3 regions of the Enterobacter adelaidei genome follow, and region 3 is predicted to be linked to each of the others. Evidence: predicted binding sites of a transcription regulator. Region 3 holds the regulator's gene; each other region holds the start of a gene.
The links. Region 3 encodes Fur, which represses iron uptake genes when iron is present. Its sites were predicted from a motif close to ATAATAATGAGAACNACTATCAA; they were not measured.
Positions count from the first base shown of each region.

Region 1 (3,282 bases), 1.6 Mb from region 3:
GAGCAGAATCGTTGATGTTATCTGCCGCCTGTCCGCTGAGGGTGAAGCTGTTCAACGCGCTCAGGAAAATGCTGACGATGACAATTACCTTACCGGCGCGCAGCACAAAGCCTTTCAGGCGCTGCCAGGTCTGGATCGCCAGGCTTTTTAGATGCGGCACGTGATACACCGGCAGCTCCATCACAAACGGCGACGCTTCACCGCGCATGATGGTGTGCTTCAGCATCAGACCGGTGAGGATCGCCATCACAATACCCAGCACATACAGCGAAAAGACCGCCAGCGCGCCCTGTTGGCCAAAGAAGGCTGCCGCAAAAACCGCAAAGATGGCCAGGCGCGCACCGCAGGACATAAACGGCGCCATCATGATGGTCATCAGACGTTCACGCGGCGCATCAAGGGTGCGCGCGCCCATCACCGACGGCACGTTACAGCCGAAGCCAACAATTAGCGGGACGAAGGATTTGCCCGGCAGACCAAGAGCCTGCATCAGACGGTCCATGACAAACGCCGCGCGCGCCATGTAACCGGAATCCTCCAGGAAGGAGAGGAACAGATACATCATGCCGATTTGCGGCACCAGTGGCAGAACGGTGTTGATACCGCCACCGATCCCCTGGGCCAGGAAAATGGTTAGCCATTCCGGGAAGTGCAGGGTGTAACCCACCCACTGAATACCGTGTACGAAGACCGCGACGGAGCCCGCATCGAAAATAGGCTGCAGCGCGCCACCGATGTTAATGGCAAGCAGGAACATTATGTACATCACCAGCAGGAAGATCGGCAAACCCAGGAAACGGTTAAGCACAATCTTGTCTACCGCAGCGGTAAAACGGCTCGGTTCCGCCGTAAGGGCGTTACTGACAACGTCGCAAATCGAGGCAATTGTCTGGTAACGTGCATCGGCGATGTGCAGGGCTGGGTCATCCAGCTCGTCGCTAAGACGGGCGATTGTGACATCCAGTTTATCTGCCGCATGCCCGGCGTATGCACGGCTGTAGATATCCCCTTCCAGCATCTGCAGGCCGAGCCACAGACGCTGTTTTGCGGGCATGCTTTTGTCCATTTCCTCTGCCAGCAGACCGGCTTCGTGCAGAAGTGGTTGCGCGTAATGCACCAGCTCAACGTCGCGATTCCCCGCATGACGGTCAATCGCCAACTTCAGGGCATCAATGCCGCGAGCACGCGTCGACACCAGCGGAACCACCGGGCAACCCAGGCGTGCGGAGAGGGCATCGACGTCGATACGCAGCTTTTGTTTCTCCGCAATGTCGAGCATGTTAAGCGCCACGATGCAGGGAATACCCAGTTCCAGCAGTTGCAGCGTCAGATAGAGGTTACGCTCAAGATTGGAAGCATCGACCACGTTGATCAGGAGATCCGCGTCGCCGCCAAGAATATAGTGGCAGGCAATTTGCTCATCGAGCGAGGTTTGCGACGAAATGGTGGTTAAGGAGTAGGTGCCGGGAAGGTCAACCAGCGTCACCTGGTTGTCTGTCGTCGTGAACTGGCCTTCTTTACGCTCAACCGTCACACCTGCCCAGTTACCCACGCGCTGACGCGCTCCGGTTAACTGGTTAAATAACGTGGTCTTGCCGGAATTTGGATTACCAATTAAGCCAATAGTTAATTTTTTCATTTTAGTAGACTCACTGAAACCGCTGGCTTGTTATTGAGATAAGGCTTCGACTTCTATTAATGCGAGGTCTTTCTTACGCAGCACCAAATTCACGCGGCGGGTTTCGATATGAACGGGATCACCTAACGGGGCAACGCGCACGACCTGGAAAGACGAGCCGGGTAGCATGCCCAGTGACAGCAGCTTTTGCCGATAGGCCGGGCTAATTTCACGGGTAAAACCGGTAATTTTCCATGCACTGTCTGGAGTGAATTGCATAATGCCTGATCCCACGAAGGTTAAATAATCTACTATGCGATGATAATGAGAATAGTTTGTATCAGCAATAATAAAACTGTGACGGAATGTTGTTTGCGGGATTAATTTACGGCCTGTTTGACCTTGCTCAATATTTGCTGAATATGCGGCGACGAGAGAAGCGGCCTATTTGTTAATGGCGTGCTAATTATTGGTTTAAATAAAGGAGTGAGAGAATATACCGTACTGCGCGATCCCCTCTCCCCTGTGGGGAGAGGGTGAGAGGTTAGCGTTTTTTACCCATCGCGGCCGCCAGCGCATCCATCATCGCGCTGTTGCCTGCAGGCTGAGTATCACGCCCACGCGGTTTCGCGGCTTTAGCGGCCGGGCGCTGCTGCTCGCGGCCACCACCATTGCCGCTACGGCGCGCGTTGGTTTCGCCGGGTTGTTCATCCAGACGCATGGTCAGGGCAATTCGTTTGCGCTGTAAATCCACTTCCAGCACTTTGACCTTCACGATATCGCCCGCTTTGACCACGGTGTGCGGGTCTTCAACGAACTTGTCGGCAAGGGATGAGATATGGACCAGGCCATCCTGATGCACGCCGATATCCACAAATGCGCCAAAGTTGGTGACGTTGGTCACCGCGCCTTCCAGCACCATGCCTGGCAGCAGGTCGTTCATGGTCTCGATGCCGTCGGCAAAGGTCGCGGTTTTGAACTCAGGACGTGGATCGCGGCCCGGTTTTTCCAGCTCTTTGATGATGTCAGTGACGGTTGGCACACCAAATTTATCGTCGGTGAAATCCGCGGCTTTCAGGTTGCGCAGCGCACTGTTATCACCCATCAGGTCTTTCAGTGCCTGTTGAGTGGCAGCCAGAATGCGTTCTACCACCGGGTACGCTTCCGGGTGAACGGTTGAGGCATCCAGCGGGTTATCACCGTGGTTGATGCGCAGGAAGCCCGCACACTGCTCAAAGGCTTTCGGTCCCAGACGGCTCACCTTCAGCAGTTGCTGACGGTTCTGGAACTGACCGTTCTCATCACGCCAGGCGACGATGTTCTGCGCCATCATGCGGGTTAAGCCTGCAACACGGGTCAACAGGGGAACTGAGGCGGTATTCAGGTCTACACCGACGGCGTTTACGCAGTCTTCCACCACCGCATCCAGCTTACGGGCGAGCTGAGTCTGGCTCACGTCGTGCTGATACTGGCCCACACCGATGGATTTCGGGTCAATCTTCACCAGTTCTGCCAGCGGATCCTGCAGACGACGAGCGATAGAGACCGCGCCGCGCAGAGAAACGTCCAGGTCCGGGAACTCCTGCGCCGCCAGTTCAGATGCGGAATAGACGGATGCCCCCGCTTCACTGACGATCACTTTCTGCGCCGTTACTTTCGGGAAT
Region 1 covers NZ_CP154353.1:4,287,984-4,291,265, reverse strand. The annotation lists gene feoB (Fe(2+) transporter permease subunit FeoB) at 1-1,639, opposite strand, end outside; gene feoA (ferrous iron transporter A) at 1,670-1,897, opposite strand; gene AAHF05_RS20925 (Tex family protein) at 2,163-3,282, opposite strand, start outside.
Region 1: a site for Fur is predicted at 1,937-1,959, ahead of feoA (ferrous iron transporter A). Genes of this name have one in related genera too.

Region 2 (3,282 bases), 1.5 Mb from region 3:
GACGTCCCCACGCAGACCACACCCCCGCCGATGAGTGCAAAGAAAATGGCGCCGGTTGCCGGGGTAATATCGGAGCCGAACCAGTCATTGACGCTGGAGGCGATGAGCTCCCCGGCACCGCTGATATAGGCGGCAGTCAGAGCGTACATCAGGAACATCATGCTAAAGCCGGTTATCCACTGACCGTAGCGTCCCAGATAGCGTGCTGCAAGAGAACCCAGACCGGTGTCGGCTGGCACATGCTGATAAACCTCAAGCAACAACAGTGCGGTGTAGCACATTAACGCCCAGAGCATACCAAGTAGCAGCAAGGTCATCCCAAACCCCACGCCTGCGGCTGCCAGGGGCATTGCCAGCATTCCTGCTCCAATCGTCGTTCCGGCGACGATAAAAATACTTCCCAGGGTTCTGTTTTTCACGCTTTCCTCTACAACGATTCGTAATCGCGACAAAATCTGCGGCGCAGAGTAAGGGAAAAGCGGTAACTCGTCAAATCACCGTTACAAGTAGTGTAATGAAATATTTACGAGATCGAGCGCTCTGCGATCATGCATGGGGCGTCATCCAGACGTAACGTTAATAAGGGGAACAGGAAATACAATGAGGGTTTTGATGCAGGGAATGTAAGTAAAAAACGCGGCGCCGATTTTCGGCACCGCGCTGGAATTAGTTTTGCGTATCGAGGGTAGAAAGTTCTTTATCAATAAAGTAAAGACCTTCGCCAGATTTACCCACCAGAGATAATTTATCCAGGACGGATTTAAACAGCTTCTCTTCTTCGTGCTGTTCAGCAACATACCATTGCAGGAAGTTAAAGGTTGGATAATCCTGGCTGGTCATCGCCGCATGAACCAGTTCGTTAATCTTCTGTGTGATTAATTGTTCGTGCTCGTAGGTTGCGCGGAACAGTTCATCGAGAGAATTATATTCAGCAAAAGGGGATGTCACGGTTTCAATGCGCGGCAGGGCGCCGGTATCTGTCAGATAATCAAACAGACGTTGCATATGGGTCATCTCTTCCTGAGCGTGACGACGCAAAAACGCAGCCGCGCCTTCGAAACTGTGGTAGCTGCACCAGGCGCTCATCTGCTGGTAGAGCAGGGACGAAAAAAGCTCAAGGTTCATTTGTGCATTGAGCTTGTCGATCATTTCAGTTTTCAGCATAGTGGCGCTCCCGGTTATTATTTCTGATTCACAATGAGCGATACTATAATTTGTTATTTAATTATTTGCAAAACGTAAAATTTTTATTTCTTTATTTAAAATACGAATGGGAATAAAACGCATTGACGATTTTTATATTTATTAATGAGAATTATTTTTGTTCGTAATGAAATAAACTGCCAGCAAACACTGGCAGTCCTGATTAATACCACGGATTATTTGACTTAGGGTTAACGGCAAAACCCATACATTTATACTGGATAGTCACGCTCTCGTTCAGACACAGAGAGCCGCTAATCAGCGTGCAGGTTTTGATGGGCTGGCCATAGGCAGAGGCGGTGGCATACCCCATGCTCTGACACGCTTTTGCCGCCGTACCGTTATTCACATACTCATCAGAATACGCATTTTGTAGCGCCGCCTGGCCGTAGTCGAGGCGGACTATGCCGTTGGGCGCGTCGAGACTACTGACCTCAGCCTGGCGGTTAATGCTACACCCCGCGAGCAGCAGGATCGTGCCAGCTACGATGACTCTTTTCATGGTTCGCTCTGAATGGATGGAAATACGTTATCGTACCTGCAGATGTCTGCTGCAATGCCTGGAATAGCCGGACAATCTGCCCTCTCTCTTTGCAACGGGATGGAATTGAATGTAATCCGCATCCGGTACATTTAATATTGGCGGTTTTTTTGTACCTGTACGTGACGAAGGGGAGATAAAAGAGCCTGCGTTTTGCTACTATGGCGGCCTTTAAATAAGGAGAAAGCCCCCATGTCTCAAAACCTGAGTGCCGAGCAGGAACTGGTCTCTGACGTTGTCGCCTGTCAGCTGGTTATCAAACAAATTCTTGATGTCCTGGACGTTATTGCGCCGGTTGAAGTGCGCGAGAAGATGTCAACTCAGCTGAAAAACATTGATTTCGCCAGTCATCCGGCAGCGGCTGATCCGGTTACGCTTCGTGCCATCCAAAAAGCCATTGCGCTGATTGAGCTGCGATTCACGCCGCAGAGTGAGTCTCACTGAAGAGTGGAAATGGGCGACAGTATTTGTCGCCCTTCAATGCCATCAGAAGAACGTCTGGACCAGCAGGTAGCTTGCCGCGCACGCACAACTTACACCAATCAGCCCTGGCAGAATAAAGCTGTGGTTGATGATAAATTTGCCGATGCGGGTCGTGCCTGAACGGTCAAAACCGATACAGGCCAAATCACTTGGATAGGTCGGCAGGACAAAATACCCGTATGACGCCGGGAAAAAGGCGATCAGCATTTTCGGCTCAATACCCAACATCAGGCCCATGGGCGCAACGGCCGTCAGCGCTGCGGCCTGGCTGTTCACCAGCTTCGACACCAGAAACAGTACAATGGCATACGTCCACGGGTGGCTTTTCACAACGCCTTCCAGCGCCAGTTTTAACTCGTCAAGATGCGCCTGGAAAAAGGTATCACTCATCCACGCCACGCCGAACACCGAGAAGATCGCCACCATTCCGGCTTTGAATACCGCACCGTTAGAAATAGCAGAGGCATTGACCTTGCAGGCCATCAGCATTACGGCGCCTGCAATTAACATCATCATCTGAATGACAAGGTTCATCGACAGCGCCGTCATTTTGCCTTTCAGCTCAAAGGCGGGGCGTAATTCCGGGAATGCCCCCAGCAGCACCACTACGGCAATACCGGCAAAGAAAATCCACGTGGACCAGTAGGCTTGTTTTGGAAAACGTTGATTCATTAACGTCTCTGTTCCGCCATAGATAAACTCGCGCTGCTTTGGATCTTTAAGCTTCTCCTGAAAATCCATGTCGTCGGCCAGATCTTTCCCGCGCCGCAAACTCCACAGGGCAGCGATGGCTACACCGAAAAGTGAAGCAGGAACTGACACTGCAAGTATTTCAAGGATGCCCCACGCATGGCCAATTCCATGCTGAGCGCCCAGGATGGACACCAGCGATACAACGGCAACGGAAACCGGTGATGCCGTAATCGCCATCTGCGAGGCAACGGATGCCACCGCCATTGGACGTTCCGGACGGATCCCTTTTTTCAGGGCGATATCTGCAATGATCGGGAACATGGTGTAGACCACATGCCCGGTACCACACAGAAAAGTCAGCA
Region 2 covers NZ_CP154353.1:2,759,541-2,762,822, reverse strand. The annotation lists gene tyrP (tyrosine transporter TyrP) at 1-419, opposite strand, end outside; gene ftnA (non-heme ferritin) at 667-1,164, opposite strand; gene yecR (YecR family lipoprotein) at 1,367-1,705, opposite strand; gene AAHF05_RS13430 (DUF2766 family protein) at 1,937-2,188, shown strand; gene AAHF05_RS13425 (anaerobic C4-dicarboxylate transporter) at 2,231-3,282, opposite strand, start outside.
Region 2: a site for Fur is predicted at 1,303-1,325, ahead of ftnA (non-heme ferritin). Genes of this name have one in related genera too.

Region 3 (3,282 bases):
GACGCATTGCTGGCGCAATTCCCGCAGGCTCGTGCTCATGTTATCGCCGGGGCCGGACACTGGGTTCACGCGGAAAAACCTGACGCCGTATTGCGCGCCATTCGCCGCTATCTTGCTGATACTGCAAATTGATTAAAAAGAGAGCGACTGGAAGGCTGCAGGCTTCCAGTCGTTGGCGTGCCGTTTTTGGTGATGTATGATGGCGCGCTTATCGCCCGGGCATTAGCAGGGCGGCGTGTTTCCCCCGAAGTCTCAGAATCATGGCCAAAGAACAAACGGACCGTACGACACTAGATCTGTTCGCGAATGAGCGTCGCCCGGGACGACCGAAAACGAATCCGCTTTCGCGCGATGAACAGCTGCGTATCAATAAACGCAATCAGCTTAAACGCGATAAAAATCGTGGGCTTAAGCGTGTCGAACTGAAGCTCAACGCCGACGCCGTCGATGCGCTTAACGAGCTGGCTGACGCGCGAAATATTAGCCGCAGCGAACTCATTGAAGAGATGTTGCTCGTCCAGCTTGAGACGTTACGCAGCCAGGCATAAGTCTGAAAATCCCCTTTATCGCCCTTTTCATGTAGCACAGAGTGCAGTCCTGCGCGATAGCTGTTTCCGCAGGGTTGCCAGTTCTGCTATTATTGCCCTTATCCGTGGCCGAATTGCGCCACCATACTATTAAGTTTCAAGAGGTTATTTTACTCATGGCAATCATCGGCATTTTCTTCGGCAGTGATACCGGCAATACCGAAAATATCGCAAAAAACATTCAAAAACAGCTCGGTAAAGACGTTGCTGATGTGCATGACATCGCCAAGAGCAGCAAAGAAGATCTCGAAGGCTATGACATTCTGCTGCTAGGTATTCCAACCTGGTACTACGGTGAAGCCCAGTGTGACTGGGATGATTTCTTCCCGACGCTGGAAGAAGTTGATTTCAACGGCAAGCTGGTTGCCCTTTTTGGCTGTGGCGATCAGGAAGACTACGCAGAATATTTCTGTGATGCGCTGGGTACCATCCGCGACATCATTGAGCCAAATGGCGCGGTTATCGTAGGCCACTGGCCAACGGCGGGTTACCACTTCGAAGCCTCTAAAGGCCTGGCTGATGACGATCATTTCGTGGGTCTGGCCATCGACGAAGACCGCCAGCCTGAACTGACCGCAGAGCGTGTTGAGAAGTGGGTTAAGCAGATCCGTGAAGAACTGCACCTGGATGATATTCTGAACGCCTGATTTTTATCGTGGCGCAACTGCGGTTGCGCCACGCCCCAGGTCAAACCGATTAAATTAATTGCTACAATCTTTTAACTTTTTCGCCCAGACCTGTACAATGTCTCCCTGAAAAATGTGGTTTCCATTGAGCAAGTTTGTTGGTGATACCCCATTTTTATAAGCATATTTTGCCTGAGACTTGCTGTTTTCATTTAGACATGGCAGTTCTATAATGAGACGCATTATCCAAGGTGCATTTTCTGTCACTTCCTACAGAAGTGAATCGTTTAGCAACAGGACAGATTCCGCATGACTGACAACAATACCGCATTAAAGAAGGCTGGCCTGAAAGTTACGCTTCCTCGGTTAAAAATCCTTGAAGTGCTTCAGGGTCCAGACAATCACCATGTCAGTGCGGAAGACCTTTATAAACGTCTTATTGACATGGGCGAAGAAATTGGGCTCGCTACCGTCTATCGCGTGCTGAACCAGTTTGATGACGCGGGCATTGTTACCCGTCATAATTTCGAAGGCGGTAAATCTGTATTCGAACTGACCCAGCAACAGCACCACGATCACCTGATCTGCCTCGACTGTGGCAAGGTCATTGAATTTAGCGATGACTCCATCGAAGCGCGCCAGCGTGAAATCGCGGCTCGTCATGGCATCCGCCTGACCAACCACAGCCTGTACCTGTATGGTCACTGTGCTGAAGGTGATTGCCGCGAAGACGATCACGCGCACGACGCTAAATAACTCAAGCTTTCATACTCTGAGCCAGCCGCGAGGTTGGCTTTTTTTTGCCTGTTATTTGACGCAAAAAAGCCCGGTAGCGTTGTGCTACCGGGCATGATGACAGAGAATTATTTGCTGTTGTTACTGCGAATCTCTTTCCAGATCTGGTCGCAACGCTTCGCCACTTCCTGATCGTTTCCGGTTTTACGTGCCTGAATACAGGCCTGGTAATCCATCACGCGAACGTTTTCCTGTGTGGCGAACTGCTCATGTGCCTTCTCTTTCTTCAGCACATTCAGCACGCTCTGACAGGCTTCGATCTTCTCCGGTGAACCTTCCGCTGTGTTAATGCAGGCGCTATACGCCTCTTTAAGACGCGAGTCCTCTTTCGGTGCCTGCTCCTGCGCACACCCCGCCAGCCCCGCAGCCAGCAACGCGACGATTACGATGTTTTTCATCATGTTCTGTCTCCATTAGAAGATAGTGAACGGAGCGATAACCATGAATTTCACGTCACGCTCATCCTGGAAGATGTTGCCGTAACCGCCTGCGTAGCTCGGAATGTCGGAGTGGTTGTCGTACTGGGTGAAGTGCAGTTTGAACATCGTGCCTTTCGCGCGGCCGTCCTGCAGGGTGTAGATAGCATCCAGGCTGTAAGAAGACTCTTTCAGGCGATAGTTTGGATCGTAGTAAGCGTCCGGTGTAGCCATATCTGCAGGTTTTGCATCCCAGGCATAAGCGTAAGATGCACCCACCGCCCAGCCTGGCAGGTTCCAGTTTTTCAGATCATACATCGCACCGAAGAACACCGCTTTTTCGCCGTCGGCGTTGAAGTCAGAGCGGTTATCCCACCAGATATCAAGACGACCGTTAGACGATGCATAGGTTGGGGTCATACGCTGCAGGAAGTACCCCTGCTGCCCTTCCGCTTTCACCCACGTGCCTTCCAGACGCAAATCAACCTGTCCGACTTTGTAGCCGAAGGTGAGAGCCTGCAACCACGCGGTGCCGTCATAGATATCATTGACGCCACCATTACTGACTTTGTCGCGCGTACCGTAGAACTGGTAGCTGGTGCTCAGCGGGCTACCCGCGATATCAAATTTATAGCTGGCCTTGGCAAAGTACTGATCGATGTAACCTTGAGCCTGGCCAAATGCCGCCTCAAGTACCAGGTCGTTTTTAAAGTCGTATTTAGCACCCAGTGAATGGAGATAATCTACTTTGGTTTTCTTATCGTTCTGGTAGAACTTGTCCATTTCAATGTGCCATGGTGCTTTGTACTCGTTGGTCCACATATAGGAGAAGCTCAACGCACCTGCATCACCGTAATC
Region 3 covers NZ_CP154353.1:1,242,543-1,245,824, reverse strand. The annotation lists gene ybfF (esterase) at 1-132, shown strand, start outside; gene ybfE (LexA regulated protein) at 261-548, shown strand; gene fldA (flavodoxin FldA) at 704-1,234, shown strand; gene fur (ferric iron uptake transcriptional regulator) at 1,523-1,969, shown strand; gene chiQ (ChiQ/YbfN family lipoprotein) at 2,077-2,406, opposite strand; gene chiP (chitoporin) at 2,422-3,282, opposite strand, start outside.